DNA from 2 places in the Ruegeria sp. HKCCA0370 genome. Region 1 is predicted to be linked to the other one. Evidence: riboswitches for the same ligand, from Rfam matches in the RefSeq annotation. Region 1 holds a riboswitch; the other holds the start of a gene.
What was found. Region 1 has a riboswitch for cobalamin ahead of GOW31_RS21185 (DUF4198 domain-containing protein). Riboswitches for the same ligand answer to the same signal wherever they lie in the genome.

Region 1 (7,827 bases):
CAATACATTCCAGGCTTTGCCTGCGACCCTGCCCTATTCCGTACAGGAAGTGCCGGATGTGCTGTCGCGCCGTGATCTGCGGCGGATCGAAGAAATGTATCAGCATATCGTTGCCGACACCGTTCGTTATTCCCGCGTGATCTGGGCCAGTATGACGGATGAGGAACGGGCCATCCTGCTGGAACGCTTCACCATCGGCGTGCCCGATGGCGGGTTGGATGACGCCTCAAGCGAGATATCGCTGCTCAGCACGGTCCAGAACAAGGTGTTGGGCTTCTACGGCAATGCGATGATCATGCCCTTCTCGATCCCGCCCGATCTGGCCGACCGAATGGAGATGCGGACCGGCGACATTCAGGACAGCCTGCTGGCCTTCCATCGCGAAGACTTCCGACCACCGCGCCGAACGATCTCGCTGCCGACCAGGGGCCTCTTGGGCGAGGCTGTTCTGGGCCGCTGCAATTCCTGCGAGATGATCGACCATCGCCGCTTCTGGAACTGGCAGGACAGCCCGACGCCACCCCCGGTTGGCGACACGCCGGTCCTGCCCGCGGACAGCGATGCGATCTTTGGCACCCGTGCGCCATCAGACCTGCCGGCCAATCAACCTTCGAACACGCTCACCATCGCCGGTGGCGACATTGGCACGGGCCAGGCCGTGCCCAGTTCGCAACTGGCCGAGATCCTCAAAGCCGCGCCTGATCTTGCACGGGCGGGAACCGATTTGACGGGGCTGAAAGAGTTGCAGGCGCAACTGGCCCTTGAAACGCAATCGGTCGCCGCCGGTCGGGACAAGGCCATAGACACGGCGACGGATCTGACCAAAGAGCTTGTCGGCAAGGCCACTGAGCTTGCGGGCAAGGGGCAAGAGATCGCTGCGGCCCGCAAAGAGGAAGAAGCCAAAAAGCAGGCCGCCGAGAAGAAAAAGACAGCTGCCGACAATGCCGCAAAGCTCAAGGGGTTTGAGGATATCGCCAAGAACGCTTCGGGAGTTTCTGCGCTGATTGGCGGGCAACCGGATGGCAACCGGACCGGTTTCGTTCAAAACCTGTTCAAGGATTTCCCCGGTGGCGCTGCGGCTCTGGCCAATCCTTCCAACACGTTGCTTCTGGCCAAGCTTTTCGGGGCCTTTACCAAAGCCAATACAGATGCAGATGACGGCAGCGCAACCAAGGCCGGCAGCCAATCCGTACTGGATTTCCTCAATGGCCTGAGCGCCCCAGCGGAGGACGAAGATGAGTGACACCAGCACAAATGCAACCCCCGAACCGGGCATCGATGAAAGCCTTGCCGAGGCCATCATCAATATTCTTGAAACCACCAATTCTCCGGCGATACAGCGCGCCCGAGAGGTTATAGCCCACAGGCTGGCCATCGCTGGCGACATTGCCCCATCCCGCATCCCGGCCCCGCGCAACATCACCGAGATCGGCGGCTACATAAATCTGCTCAGCGAGTATGGAGAGGCCGAACAGCGCGCGCGCATGATCGCGGCCGCGCTGGGCATAGCAGGGCCGCAGATTTCGCTGCCACAGCCCGGTGCCGTTCCACCGTTGTCCTTTGTCACACGTGACGGTGCCCGACCTGCGGGGCCGCAACAACCCAGCTTCCCGTTGACCTATACGATCCGCAGCGACTTTGTTCCGGCCTTTGACAATGCGGTGCAGGAAATCACAATCCGCGGTGGCGCGGTTCCGATTTTGACACCTGTCAGGATCCTGCCTGCTGCGGGGTCTGCACCCGCAACAGACGGCTCTGCGCAGCTGGCTCTGATCGGCCGGACACTCAGCCTGGCGCCAACAGCGGCTTTGCACGCCGTGGCGACAGACCCTTTGTCGCTCAGCCGTCCGACGGCTGGTGGCGGGTTCGAGGTTATGGTTCGGGTCATCGACGCCGCCGCTCCGATCGCCGGAACCATCGCGGCGGCGAACTGGACAAGTTGGGAGTGCGACACCACTGCCTGTACCGAAGTCGACAGCAATGATGCGCGCTTTGCGCTCACACCGCTGCTGAACGCCGCCGGGTGGCACCAGCCCGCTGATCCCGGAAATCCGACCAGTCTGTCAAATCCCGGAACCTGGGCGGAATGGCGCAACATCACCGGGCTTGTGCCGGGCGTCACGCGGTTTGCGGATGAGCTGCAACTGCTATATTCCGCTGAAATGCTCATTACCTCGCCGGTCTTCAATCAACTGGACAATGTCTGGACAGGAAGCGAGTTCGCCGCGCCATAGCGCGGCGGCCTGAAACGCAGGAAAGTGATTTGGCAATGCGCCCTTCATGAGGTTCAATGCATTCAGGAGGTCAGCCATGCAAAACCCCGAGCGTTTCGAGAAATTCTATTTCGCCAAAGTCGGCATGGGCGAAGCCTGTGGCTGTGCCGAGCGGATAATCGACGTGTTCGAATTCAACCGCAAAGGCGGTGCGCAATCCAGGCAACCTGTGAAACAGGACAGGCGCAGACGCGGGTCCTTTCGGGCATGGGCGGTCAAATATGGGCTGATGAGCCGCAGGCGCACATAGCCAGGGCCTGACGACGCACAAGGTTCGCTTTCCGTTTCATGGCGTGGCTCAGGCGGTATGATTGCATATCTGAAACCACCATGTCCGGTTGCCACGAGAACAGGTCAGACCGGCACCAGCTTCCCGTCGCGAAGATCCAGTTCATCGGGCGCCAGTTCCAAGCGGAACGCCGGCGAATGACTGACAAGCAAAATCGCCTGTGGCAACGCGCGCAGGATTTCTAGCAGGCGCGCTTCGTTTTTCGTATCCAACGCATTCGTCGGTTCGTCCAGCAACAGCACTTCGGGTTCCATCGCCAGAACCGTCGCCAGGGTCACCAGACGTTTTTCTCCGCCTGACAATTTATGGGTAATGCGGTTCTTCAGGTGCATCAGGTCCAGATCGCCCAGTACTTTGTCGACGATGGCAAGTGCTTCGTCACGGGTCTTGCCCAGATTGAGCGGACCAAAAGCAACGTCTTCGGCGACGGTCGGGCAGAACAGCTGATCGTCCGCATCCTGAAATACAAGCCCCACCCGGCGGCGGACCTCATGGAAATCAGCCTCTTCCACGCGTTGCTGACCAAAAACGGTGACAGTGCCCGAACACGGGCGCTGCAACCCAAGCAAAATCCGCAGGAGCGTCGATTTCCCCGCTCCGTTCGGGCCTGTCAGGGACAGGCGCTGCCCCGCGCTCAGGCTCAGGCTTGCCCCGTCCAGAACGGGTGGCTGGCCGGGGTAGGAAAAACAGATGTCTTCAAGCGCGATCAGTGTCATGCGAATTCCAGAACGATCAGACCCAGGCAGAGACCGCTGAAACCTGCCGCAAACACAATGTCCGCACGGGTCAGGGCAAATTCCTGAAGCAACGGCATACGCCCGGAAAACCCCCGGCACTTCATAGCGGCCAGGATGCGTTCTGATCTTTCGATCGCGCGCACAAGCATCATACCCACAAGGTAGCCAAAGCTGCGATATGTGTGCCAGTTTGTTGCTGGCCGAAAACCACGCACCTTCATGGCGGCGCGCAGCCGCAGGTATTCTTCGCGCAAGACCTCGATATACCGGATCGTGAACATCAGCAGGTAAACCAGCTTTTCGGGGCACCGCAGACGATGCAGGGCGTGGCCCAGTGTAACCGGCTCCATCGTCCCGACCAAAACCAACAGGGACAGGATCACGGCATTGGCGGTCAAGGCAATCTCGACCGCTTTCCAAAAACCCTGCCAGCTTGCGGAGAATCCCCAAAGCGTGAACATCGGATCCCCGGGCATGGAAAAGGGCAACAGGACCAGCATGAACAGGATGAACCCATCCATCATGGCCATTCGCTTCAACGTCTTTCGCCGCGGCAGACGTGAAACTATCAGAAGCGAAAGCGACACTGTCAGCGCCGCGCAAAGCGCGCCGAGGGATGACAGCGCCACGGTCACGACCGCAAAAACAACTGCCATGACGATCCGCATCCGAGGATCCAGCAGGCTGATCAGACCTTCTGGTCCGTCACCGGCTTCGGACAGTGTTTTTTCCTTGTGCCCCAGAACGTGTGCCATCAGGAGGCCAGCTTGCGGCGGGCCGCCATGTAAAAGCCCAGACCAAACAGACCAACGATGTACCCGATCCCGCCAAGGATGGTTTGCAGGTCATTCTGTTCGCGATAGGCCGCAATCTCGCGCCTGAGCGGGCGCAATTCGTCACGTACGGCCTTGGCGATAACCTGCTGCTCTTCGGCGCTGAGAGACGCCGCCGAACCGCTGGCTTGCGTCACAGCAGCCGAAGATGAGCCACCGTTTTCTGCCACGGCAACGCCCATGATCCGCGCGACATCTTCGGCAGACATCGTGACTTCGGCCACATGCCCGGCGCCAAGGTCGGCAAAGAAGGTGTGCGCCACGGCCGAGGTCGGCGTGTAGACAAAAAAACCGTCCGCATCCGTGACCGATCGACCCAGCTCGGCCCCATCCGGGCCGGTGACAATGACCTCGGTGCCGTTTGCCATGTCGCCGTTAGAAAAGCCAATTTCGCCCTCGATGACGTCTCCCGACTCGAAAACGCCGGCTATGACCTTGTGCGCCAGGGCAGGCACAGGTGCGCAGCACACGGCCAATATGACAACCAGATGCTTCATGTGGCTGCTCCTCTGAAAAACAGCTCGGGCTTGACCTTGCGCGCCAACAACACGGCGAACCCGGTCAAAATCGCCTCGATGGCCATGACAGGAATATGGGCGAAGAAAACAAGCTTGGCGGCAGGCAGAAATTCATCCCCCGACAGCGCCAAGGAAAACGCGACCATGCCGGTTGTCGCCGCAATCGCAAATGCGCCGCCGACGCCCCCCCAAATCGCACCTTGCAAAGGCGTTCCACGCGCGATCAGACGACCGAACAACATTCCGGCCACCACTGCGGGAAAGGCGATATTGACGGTGTTGATCCCCAACACCGTCAACCCGCCAAAGCCGAAAAAGACCGCCTGTAGCAAAAGCCCGACGAACAAAGCCGGGAATGCGGCCCAACCAAGCAGCAGCCCGGCCATGCCGTTGAGGATCAGATGGACCGACGACGGACCAATGGGCACGTGGATCAAGGATGCCACGAAGAAACTGGCTGACAGCACGCCCGCAGTGGGGATGCGATCAAGATCCAGAGACCTGAGACCCATGGCGATCCCGCCCGCGGCGGCTATGGCGCCGCCAATTACAACCGGGTTGGAAAGGGCTCCGTCGACGATGTGCATTTGGGGTTACTCCAGATCCCAGGCACGAATCCAGATGACCGCATCCTGGCTGAGTTCTTTGCCCTCATGTTCGGTTGCCGGACCGGAACCAAGGGCGGCGAAACCCCAGTAACCGGCTTTCGGAACGCCGAACGAAAAGTACCCGTTGTCGTCAGATATTGCGACCACCGCACCACCCGGCATAGGAGACGCTTTCGGTGCAGAAACGGCCGAACTTTCCATGTCGGGTTCGGCGGCCATGTACTCGATCTCGATCTCGGCCCCCGCAACCGGCTGACCATCAGCCAGCACACGGCCCGTGAAAGTCGAACCCGCGATGATGTTGGTCGGCTTGTTCAGCGGGATAATCTCGGTCGGCAGACCCACGGGATTCATCCAGTCGGTCGGCAATTCGTTGCGGTTCAGGAAGGCTTTGGTGAGCTGTTGGATATAAATGTCTTCGGATTCCTCATAATAAGGCTGAGGAACCGTCACCAGCACATAGTCGCCCGAACGTTTGACCGGGACACTGCCCTTGAACGCCGCGCCCTCGTTTTCCCCGCCGGTGAACCGGATAGGTTCCAGCGTGTCCAGCAAATCGGTCTTTTCACCGTTGTGGATCACATAGAATTCCTGCGGCTTTTCAAGATCCATGACATGGCCATTCTCGAACGGATGCCAGAAAATCAGTTTGACCGGCACATCGCCCGGTTTCTCGATCATGGTGTCCGTGGTGTATTCCAAAAGGAAATGCGCATTTGCGATGGCAGGAAGAGCCACCGCGGCAGCGGCTGCGCTGAGCAGCGTTTTCATGAACAGTCGTCCTTGTCCCGTCGCGCCAATCCCGGCGCGAAATTCGTTTTGACCACGGGACATTCAACGCCAAATCACCCTTTCAGGCATCCTGGTCCGACGCACATCCCGTCGCCGATTAGGAGTGCCCCTTGTGAGGGCACATGTCCGGCAGGTATCCTGACTTGCGGGTCAAAGCGTTGGACTGGCCTTCCCGGGCAACCCCCAGTGGCGTTTCAGCCCTGCTCGCCGCTTACAGTTGCGGGTGCAGTTGCGGAATTGGGCCTGAGCCCGCACCGCATTCCCTATTGATTCCAGAGCAAGCCCCGGAACCGGACATGCCGAGCGGCTTGCCAGACAACTCAGCCCTCCGTCAACGAAAATGTGTTACGGCCATCGAAAATAATGAGCTCGGCAGTTTGCGAGAGTGAACCAGTTTGTGAAATATCCAAGGCAACAAGGTGATTTCACATCTAAGCTTCTGAAAGATACCTTTCCGACAACGGCAGGCTCGCCGCGCCCAGTGAGCGTGCTTCCGGGCCCACGGTCCCTGCCAGCACGGCAGGGCGCTCGAGACCGGTCAGGTTAAGCTCAGACAGTTTGTCTTCGACCATTTCAACCAAACGCGCCTTGATGTCCTGCGGCATCCAGCCGTCAATCTTCACGCATTCGAAATCTATCAGGCTACAGGATGAGACAATTGCAAAGGCAATCCCGCTCGCCGTCTGTTTCAACCAGTATTCCAGTTGAACTTTTGGCACATCCCAACGCTGGGTCGTTTCCCAAATGGAATGCGACGTGACACCTGCTGTGGTGATTGCACGCTCGAGCACGTACAGGCTGGCCACGTCGATAAGGGGTCTGACACCACCGGCATCATCTGGCACAGGCAAGGGGCCGATTGCGCCCGCGTTTCCACGCCCCGAAAAGATTGCGCCATTGAGGACCACACCGCCGCCAATGAAAAACCCGATATAGAAGTACAGGAAATCCCTGGGCCCATCGGCTGGACCGAATACCAATTCCGCCCCACAAGCCGCAGTGGCGTCATTTTGCAGGAATACCGGAATATCGAGGCGACGCGCCAGGTCAGCCTTCAGGTCTGATACGCGCCACGGGTCCATTTCTTCCTGAGGAACCTGAAGGGTCTGGGCCCAGTCCCATAGGTAGAACGGCATGGCAATCCCAAGTCCCGCAATCCTGCCTTTGGCCTCAGGCGACATGGATGATATCATTTTGCCCAGACTCTCAGTGGAAAACTCCAAAGTGGCTTTCGGCGTTGGATAGTCATAGGTTCGCCGATCGCGTTGCCGCACATTTCCGACAAAGTCAGTCAAAACCAACTCGGCACTGCGACGCCCCACCTTGAGCCCAAAGAAAAAGGCACCATCCGGGTTAAGTCGCATGGGAACGGAAGGTTGCCCGACTTTCCCGCGGACCGGTTCGCCGCGCAAAAGCAAACCATCCTTCTCCAACAGCCGCATGATGACGGAAACGGTTTGTGCCGACAGTCCTGTCATGCGCGCGATCTCGGACTTCGAAAGGGCCTGGTGACGCCGGACAAGCGACAATACAAGCCGTTCGTTCCGGGCCCGCATCCCGCTTTGGTTGGTTCCGCGTACCTCTGACCCGTGCAGGCCAATCGAATTTTTCCGAGATGAATTTTCCGGCACGACCACCCCTTTCCTGCTGAAGAATGAGAAAGCCCGCCCGCACTGTCAATAATAAATAAGAGTGATTTATTTATTGACTCAAAATTCGAATCTTGTGATTGTTTCTTATGGGGTCAGGATTTTTGCCTGATCGCCCTCGTGCCCTA
Region 2 (7,827 bases), on a different contig from region 1:
CGTGCTGTCGCTCAGTTGGTCGCCCAACTGGTGCGCCCGCGAAGGTGACGCGCGCGGCTCGGATCAATGTGACGATCGGCATGATCACGGCTGGATACTGCACGGGTTATGGCCACAGTTCCATCAAGGCTGGCCGTCCTACTGCCGTACCCCCGAAAGCCCACCTTCGCGACGCATGACGCGGGAAATGGAGGATATTCAGGGCAGCTCCGGCCTTGCGTGGCATCAATGGAAGAAACACGGCACATGCTCGGGATTGTCGGCATCCGACTACTTTGCCTTGTCCCGGCGGGCTTATGAAGCGGTCAAGCGCCCTGAGGTGCTCCGCAAGCTGGATTCATCCGTCAGACTGCCGGCTTCGGTGGTCGAGGAGGCATTCCTGAAGGCCAACCCGGAGTTGGAGCGCGACATGATCACGATCACCTGCAAACAGGGCTATATCGAAGAAGTCCGCCTGTGCCTGTCCCGCGATCTTGATCCCGTACCCTGTGGCCGCGACGTGATCCGCGACTGCACCGCTAAGGACGCGCTGTTCGATCCGATTCGTTAAAGCTCTTTGTTCTGGCAGTCCCGCGCATAGTCCAGCGCCTTGGCGGTGCCTTTCAGATCGATGGCCATCACCACTTCACCTGCCGGATTGTAGACGGTCATCGTTTTGTTCTGAGCGATGGCGTTCACAAAGCTCCGGTCGGTGAAAAACACGGTTGCGCCCGGCACGTCGCGTTCGTTGAACCCGATGGCCGTGGCATCATAGCTTTTGCCGTCCAGATCAAAGCGGATCGGATAACTCTCACCCTGTTTAATGTCGCCCCATGCCTTGTTGTACACGGCGAAATACCCACGATTGCCCAGCGCATCATAGCCCAGCCGCACCACCGAGAGATCCTGATACACCGTCTGGATCAGGCACCCGTTGCCAAGCGCTGGGTCCATCATGATGTTCCAACCTTCGACAAAGCCCTTGTCGATGAGGTCTTGGGCTAGGGCGGAGGTGGCTGTCAAAGCGGCGAAAGTGAGGGCGAGAAGGCGGGTCATAGCACATCCACAAATCAGACAATCTATTCATGTCATTGTAAAGTGTTGTAGAACTTAGACAATCCATTAATTTCCCGCGGGCCGTGTCAGGTCTCCTCGCCGTTGGAACAAATCTCAAGTCTCAGGTTAACAATTGCCTGGTTTGGAACGTCTTCTGAATTCAGCGATCCTCCGACAGCTAACCATTCGGAGTATTCAGGGTTAATGCAATCAACGTATAGAACGCCGAAAAAATCGCCATACTTACCGTCACCGCGAACATAGACGTGCCTGTGTGTTTGTTCATCATACCTTTTGTCTTCTGGAATTGCGCTCCACCATTGTTTGTATGGCGGCGGTAAATCGTGCGTGTCTTCGTATAAGTAGAGAGTTTCAGCGGCCAAGGGCGAGGCGAAAGCACCAACAATTGCAAAAAACGCTAAGTGTTTCATCGTGTTTGATAATCCGTGGAATTAACAGAAAGAAACTCATCCAATAACAGTACAGCTGTCAAGCTAGTTACCGCGATATTTGAGCGTGCATCGTGCGCTGCGCTGGCGCCGCCTAGCGCAAAGGCCTCGCGAAAATGAACCGGGAATTAGAGCTACAGTTCCTTCCGCGCCCGCAGCGCGGCCGTGATCGTCCCGTCGTCCAGATAATCCAGTTCTCCGCCAATAGGCACACCCTGCGCCAGCGAAGTCAGGCGGACCTGCCCCTCAAGCTGATCGGCGATGTAGTGGGCGGTGGTCTGGCCATCGACGGTGGCGTTCAGCGCCAGGATGACTTCGGAAATCCCTTCGGCCACAATCCGGTCCTTGAGGCGGGGAATGCGCAACTCGTCGGGGCCGATCCCGTCCAGCGCCGACAGCGTGCCGCCCAGAACGTGATAACGCCCTTTGAACACTCCGGCACGCTCCATCGCCCAGAGGTCGGCGACGTCTTCGACCACGCAGAGCTCTCCGGTTGCGCGGGCCTCATCGTTGCAGATGTCACAGATATCGGTGGTGCCCACGTTGCCGCAATTCAGGCATTCCCGGGCCGTGATCGCGACCTGCTGCATGGCATCAGACAGGGGCGTCAGCAGCAAGGCACGTTTGCGGATCAGGTGCAGCACAGCGCGGCGGGCCGAGCGCGGGCCCAGGCCCGGCAGTTTGGCCATCAGGTCGATCAGGTTGTCGATGTCGCTGTTCGAACTCATGGCCAATCCTGCTTTGCGCCGGAGGGATCCTCCGGCGGGAGTATTTCAGAAAAGATGAAGCTCAGAACGGCAGCTTGATGTCTGCGGGCAAGCCCATGCTTTCGGTCAGCTTGGCCATTTCTTCCTGCGAACGTTCAGCGGCTTTGGTCTGCGCATCCTTGATGGCGGCTAGGATCAGGTCTTCGACCACTTCCTTGTCATCACCGTTGAAGATGGAGGGGTCGATATCCAGACCTTTGAGTTCACCCTTGGCTGTCGCCGTTGCCTTGACCAGCCCTGCACCGGATTCGCCGACAACCATCATGTTGTTCAGCTCTTCCTGCATTTCGGTCATCTTGGTTTGCAGGTCCTGCGCGGATTTCATCATCTTGGCCATGTCGCCCAGACCGCCAAGCCCGCCGAGTCCTTTCAGCATAGTATTCTCCTGTGTCTCCGTTTGCGCTCTAGATACGGGCAGCAGCGACATGGCACAAGGGTTCTCCCGCCGGTCGGAGGCTCTACCGTTCCGGCCGGCATGTTGATCGGCGCAGGCGTCAGCAGGATCGTGCCGCCCGTCTGCGACGCCATATTCGCCTGCAGGTCCGAAAAGCGCAGATCGTCCTTGGCGCGCATATGGCCTGCTGCCGAGACTGATCACACAGGGCAAAGAAAATCTGGGCGTGGTTCGAATGGCTACGCGGCATCCGGATCAGAATTGTCACGGGCCGCCTACCGCTGGCCGGTGTCGCAACAAACGATCTGAGACATGCGGGCGGATGTATTCGATCGAAACCTCGATCTGTTTCGTTTGAAACAGGGGGTGACGGGCGGTGAGGTCAGTCTTCCTCGAACGGGTCCCACTCGTCTTCAACCTCGGGAAGCGCTTCGGTCTCGACCTTGGCGGCGCGTTGCTCCGGCGTTTCGATCCTGGTGATTTTCGCCTTTGGGAATTGCGCCAGTACCGCCTGCACCAACGGGTGTTTTTCGGCCTCGGATTTCAGAGCCAGCTCGGCCTCGTCCCGTATTTCTGCAATTGTGGGGGCTTCACCGTCCGAGACGATCGAGACAGCCCACCGATTTCCTGTCCAGCGTTGCAGGGCAGAGCCCAGCCGTGGCGCCAGATCGGCCGGTGCCTGGGCGGCGGGCGTAAATTCGATTCGCCCGGGTTGATAGGAGACGAGGCGCACGCCGTTTTCCACCTCGACCAGCAACTTCACGTCGCGATTTGTCCGGATCAATTCCACCACGTGATCGAAGGTCGGGTACCGGGCAAGAGCCGTCTGGGAATCCTGCGCCAGGGCTGCAACCGGTGCGCCACCGGCACCGCGAGGGGACGGCGCATAGGTAGGTGGATGGGCCGCGCCAGCCGGCGCCGGACCGGCGCCCTGTCGGGGTATCGAAACGCCGCCATTGGGCCCGCCCGGCGGCGGTGGCGGGGCATCTTGCAACCGTTTGATCAGCTCTTCGGGGCTGGGCAAATCCGCCACATGGGTCAGGCGAATAACGGCCATTTCAGCGGCCATCATGGCGTTGGGGGCAGCCGAGACTTCCTCGAGCGCCTTCAGCAGCATTTGCCACATCCGGGTCAGAACCCGCATCGGCAGAGCCTCGGCCATCTGTTGGCCCCGGGTCCGTTCGTCCGGAGAAACCGTCGGGTCCTGGGCCGCGTCAGGTGTGATCTTTACGACGGACACCCAGTGCGTGATCTCGGCCAGATCGCGCAGCACCGCCAGCGGGTCCGCGCCTTCGGCGTATTGGCCGCTCAACTCGGTAAGTGCGCCCGCGGCGTCGCCGCGCAGGATCATATCCATAAGGTCCAGAACGCGGCCACGGTCCGCCAGTCCAAGCATTGCTCGGACCTGATCGGCGGTCGTCTCGCCAGCCCCGTGCGATATCGCCTGATCCAGCAACGAGGTCGCATCCCGGGCCGATCCTTCCGCTGCTCGGGTGATCAATGCCAGCGCGTCTTCTGCAATCTGGGCGCTTTCCGCTTCGGCGATCTTGCGCAGCAGGCCAATCATGTCTTCGGGTTCGATCCGGCGCAGGTCGAAACGCTGGCAGCGGGACAGCACGGTGACAGGGACTTTGCGGATTTCAGTGGTTGCGAAGATGAACTTCACATGCGCGGGCGGTTCTTCCAACGTCTTGAGCAGCGCGTTGAACGCGCTGGTCGAGAGCATATGAACCTCGTCGATGATATAAATCTTGTAACGCGCGCTGGCGGCGCGATAGCGGACACTGTCAATGATCTCGCGGATGTCGTTGACGCCCGTACGGCTGGCGGCGTCCATCTCCATCACGTCGACATGGCGGCCTTCCATGATGGCGACACAATGTTCGCACTGACCGCAGGGTTCGGTCGTGGGGCCACCGGTTCCGTCGGGTCCGATGCAGTTCATCCCCTTGGCGATGATCCTTGCGGTCGTGGTTTTGCCGGTGCCGCGAATACCGGTCATGATGAAGGCCTGCGCGATCCGGTCGGCCGCGAACGCGTTTTTCAGGGTGCGCACCATGGCATCCTGACCCACCAGATCGGCAAAGGTTTCCGGGCGATATTTGCGGGCGAGAACCTGATAGGCGGGGTTGGAGCTGTCTGTCATGTCTTCTCGTTGGGATTCGGTGCTTGGGCACAGCGTAGTGGCCACCGTTGCCCGCGTCCACAGCGGGGCGCGATGATTTTTGATTTAGAAACGAGTCGCTTTCGCACTAAACTGCATCAGCGGATTTAATGGCTCATTTTGTAAAGAGTTCTTTGGGGAGGACAGGATTCATGTCGCAGTTGGTGATCTACGCCCTGCAAGTCGGTGGCGGAACGCTGGCGCTGACCTCGATGCCCGGACGCGGCGGAGATTACTCCAGCGATCTGGATATGATCGCAGCCTGGCAGCCGGGGCTTGTTGTTTCGATGACGACGGATGTCGAAATGCTTCAGGACGGGGCGCAGGAATTTGGCAGCGATATTCAAAGCCGCGCCAGCCGATGGGTTCACCTGCCGATCGAAGATTTCGGAGCGCCGACAAAAGCGATTGATGACGCGTGGCCGTCCGTCAGCGCCGCGGCCCGGCACGCGCTTTCCGGCGGAGGTCGCGTATTGGTACACTGCCGCGGGGGATGTGGCAGGTCAGGTATGGTTGTCCTTCGGCTTATGGTCGAATGCGGCGAACGCGCGGACACGGCGCTGCAACGATTGCGGGCGGTGCGCCCTTGCGCCGTCGAAACGGATGCGCAACTGGCCTGGGCCTCTCGGCGCGCCCAGGCACAGGTCAGTCTGGATTCAGATTGAAATCTGCATGGGCGCGCAAGCAGGTTTTCGAGGCCGGATCGTGGAAACTTCGATCATCGCGCAGGGTGGGGTCTTCACGACGCCGGATGGCATCGCACTGAACGTGTTTCCGAAGATCAGGTCGGCATAGCCGTTCAGCGGCTCAATTGCGGTTTCGGGCTGCGTTCCGCAAAAGACACGAATGCTGTCTGATCGCGCGCGGAAAATTGCATGACATCCTTCGGCGCAATGTGACAGCTCGCTGCTGCCCTCAATCTCGAAATCGTCACTTGTGGCCGAGGTCGCCTGGGCCATGGCTTCGGATATCGAGCGCGCCAGCCGCGCCAAAGCGGGACAGGTTTTGCCCGTCCGCTGACATACTGTTGCACTGAATTCATGTGTTTTTGTCTTCCAGATCATCCTGCGCCCTCCGCGCTTGGTGGACAGGATATTGGGGACAGGTGGAACAGCGTGATGCCGTCAGGACCTGCCCGGACACCCCGCCCGAGTTTCGGTTTCGTTTCCGATGGCAGGTCTCCTGACTTGCGGGTCATCGCTTTGCCGACCTTCCCAGCCTTCGGGGCCAGTGGTGTTTCGGCATCGCTTACCGCTTACAGTTGCGGGGGCAGTCGCGGATTTGGTTGTTGCCTGCATGACCAGACATTACCGCACCGTGTTCCCTTTTCATCCCGACCCCTTGTGGAGGCCGGAAACCATCACACAACCGCTAGCGTTTGAGCACGCATCGAGTCAAGCCGATCTTTTGGCCGGACGCTTGGTCATGCTGGATACGATGTTGGTTCATGCATAGTGTCGAGGGCGTTGAGGTTCGGAAACCGGATTTACCAAGCGCAAAGCCAGAGATCATGTTGGACACAGAGCAAACGGTATTGACCGAAGAGTTTCGCTTTCCGTCCGGGCAGAAAACACTGTCTGCTCGGTTGTACAGCCCGCTGACCTCGCCCGAAATCGTCGTCGTGCTGAACAGTGCAACGGGTGTGCCGCGCGATTATTACCGTCATTTCGCACGATGGCTTGCTGCCGAGCAGGGTATGGCCTGCCTGACCTATGACTATCGCGATTACGGGCATTCCTTGACTGGCCGCCTGAAAGACTCGCGTGCGACCATGGCGGATTGGGCCTTGATCGACATGCCCGCGGCACGGGCGGAAATGCGCAGACGGTTTCCCGATTCGCAGCATTGGACCATCGGCCATTCGATCGGCGCAATGTTGGGGCCTGTGCAGCCGGATATCGATCTGATTGACCGGATGATCTGTGTGTGTTCGGGGCTGGTAACTGTAAGCGACCACCCGTGGCCCTATCGTGGTTTGGCAGGATTGTTCTGGTATGGTCATGCCCCGCTTTTGGCCCGAGCCCTTGGCTACCTTCCCGGAAAGGCGATCGGGTTCGGCTCGGATCTGCCGGCATCGGTCTATTGGCAGTGGCGCAAATGGTGTACGGCGCCTTTGAACTATGTGCCTGAAATCGGGCATGAGTTACCTGCGGCGCAGTGGAAGGATTCTGGAACGCCCGTGGATTTGTTCACCTTCGAGGACGACCAGATGGTGCCGCCGGACGCGGTTTGGCGGCTTGCGGATCTTTACGGCCCCGATGCCAACCGCCACCTGCTGAGCCCTGCCGATTTCGGGTTGTCCGAGGTTGGTCATATCGGAGCATTTGCCCGGCGCAATGCAGCGGTTTGGCCGCGACTGATCGCTTGATCAGACGCGGCGCAGAACGGGCCAGGCCCCGACCCGCCATCACCGGTTGCGAAGTTTCTTTTCCTTCATGACGCCACGGACCATCTTGCCGAACGCTTTGTCCCGCGCCCGGGACTGCGCGACGGTTTCAGAATTGCGCTGATCTTCGCGCCGAAGCTTGCGCCATCGGTCCAATCGAGCCGGATCAAGCGTGCCGTGGCTTATTGCCTTTTGCACGGCACATCCGGGCTCGGAGCTGTGCTGGCAATCCGAAAAACGGCAGTCCCGGCTCAACTCGACAAGGTCCGAGAAAACGTCGTCGATCCCGTCCTGAGCGTCCAGCAGGCGCAACGCGCGCATTCCGGGTGTATCGATCAACCAGCCGCCGTTGCGCATCCGGTGCAATGCGCGTGCGGTTGTCGTGTGTCGGCCCCGCGCGTCATCCTCGCGAATGTCCGAGGTGGCAAGATTCTGATCGGTCATGGTATTGGCAAGTGTCGTCTTGCCAACGCCCGACGAACCAACCAGCGCTCCGGTCTGGCTTTTTGGGCACCAGGACAGAACCTTTTCAACCTCTGCCGGGTCCAGCGCGTTGATCGCCAGAACCGTCAGGAACGGGTCCAGTGATTGCACCTGCCCCGCGAAACTGTCAGGGTCTGCCGATTTGTCGG

Region 2: another riboswitch for cobalamin. It lies ahead of GOW31_RS20275 (hypothetical protein); the one in region 1 lies ahead of GOW31_RS21185 (DUF4198 domain-containing protein).

The regions. Positions count from the first base shown of each region.
Region 1 covers NZ_WQEP01000018.1:19,619-27,445, reverse strand. The annotation lists gene GOW31_RS21220 (hypothetical protein) at 1-1,243, shown strand, start outside; gene GOW31_RS21215 (hypothetical protein) at 1,236-2,234, shown strand; gene GOW31_RS21210 (hypothetical protein) at 2,311-2,523, shown strand; gene GOW31_RS21205 (energy-coupling factor ABC transporter ATP-binding protein) at 2,628-3,278, opposite strand; gene cbiQ (cobalt ECF transporter T component CbiQ) at 3,275-4,054, opposite strand; gene GOW31_RS21195 (cobalt ABC transporter permease) at 4,054-4,629, opposite strand; gene cbiM (cobalt transporter CbiM) at 4,626-5,237, opposite strand; gene GOW31_RS21185 (DUF4198 domain-containing protein) at 5,244-6,029, opposite strand; cobalamin riboswitch at 6,161-6,360, opposite strand; gene GOW31_RS21180 (ROK family transcriptional regulator) at 6,482-7,606, opposite strand.
Region 2 covers NZ_WQEP01000014.1:47,461-55,287, reverse strand. The annotation lists gene GOW31_RS20310 (ribonuclease T2) at 1-550, shown strand, start outside; gene GOW31_RS20305 (hypothetical protein) at 547-1,035, opposite strand; gene GOW31_RS20300 (hypothetical protein) at 1,122-1,466, opposite strand; gene recR (recombination mediator RecR) at 1,619-2,212, opposite strand; gene GOW31_RS20290 (YbaB/EbfC family nucleoid-associated protein) at 2,274-2,627, opposite strand; gene GOW31_RS20285 (DNA polymerase III subunit gamma/tau) at 3,028-4,791, opposite strand; gene GOW31_RS20280 (dual specificity protein phosphatase family protein) at 4,962-5,474, shown strand; gene GOW31_RS20275 (hypothetical protein) at 5,466-5,873, opposite strand; cobalamin riboswitch at 5,964-6,186, opposite strand; gene GOW31_RS20270 (hypothetical protein) at 6,320-7,177, shown strand; gene rsgA (ribosome small subunit-dependent GTPase A) at 7,217-7,827, opposite strand, start outside.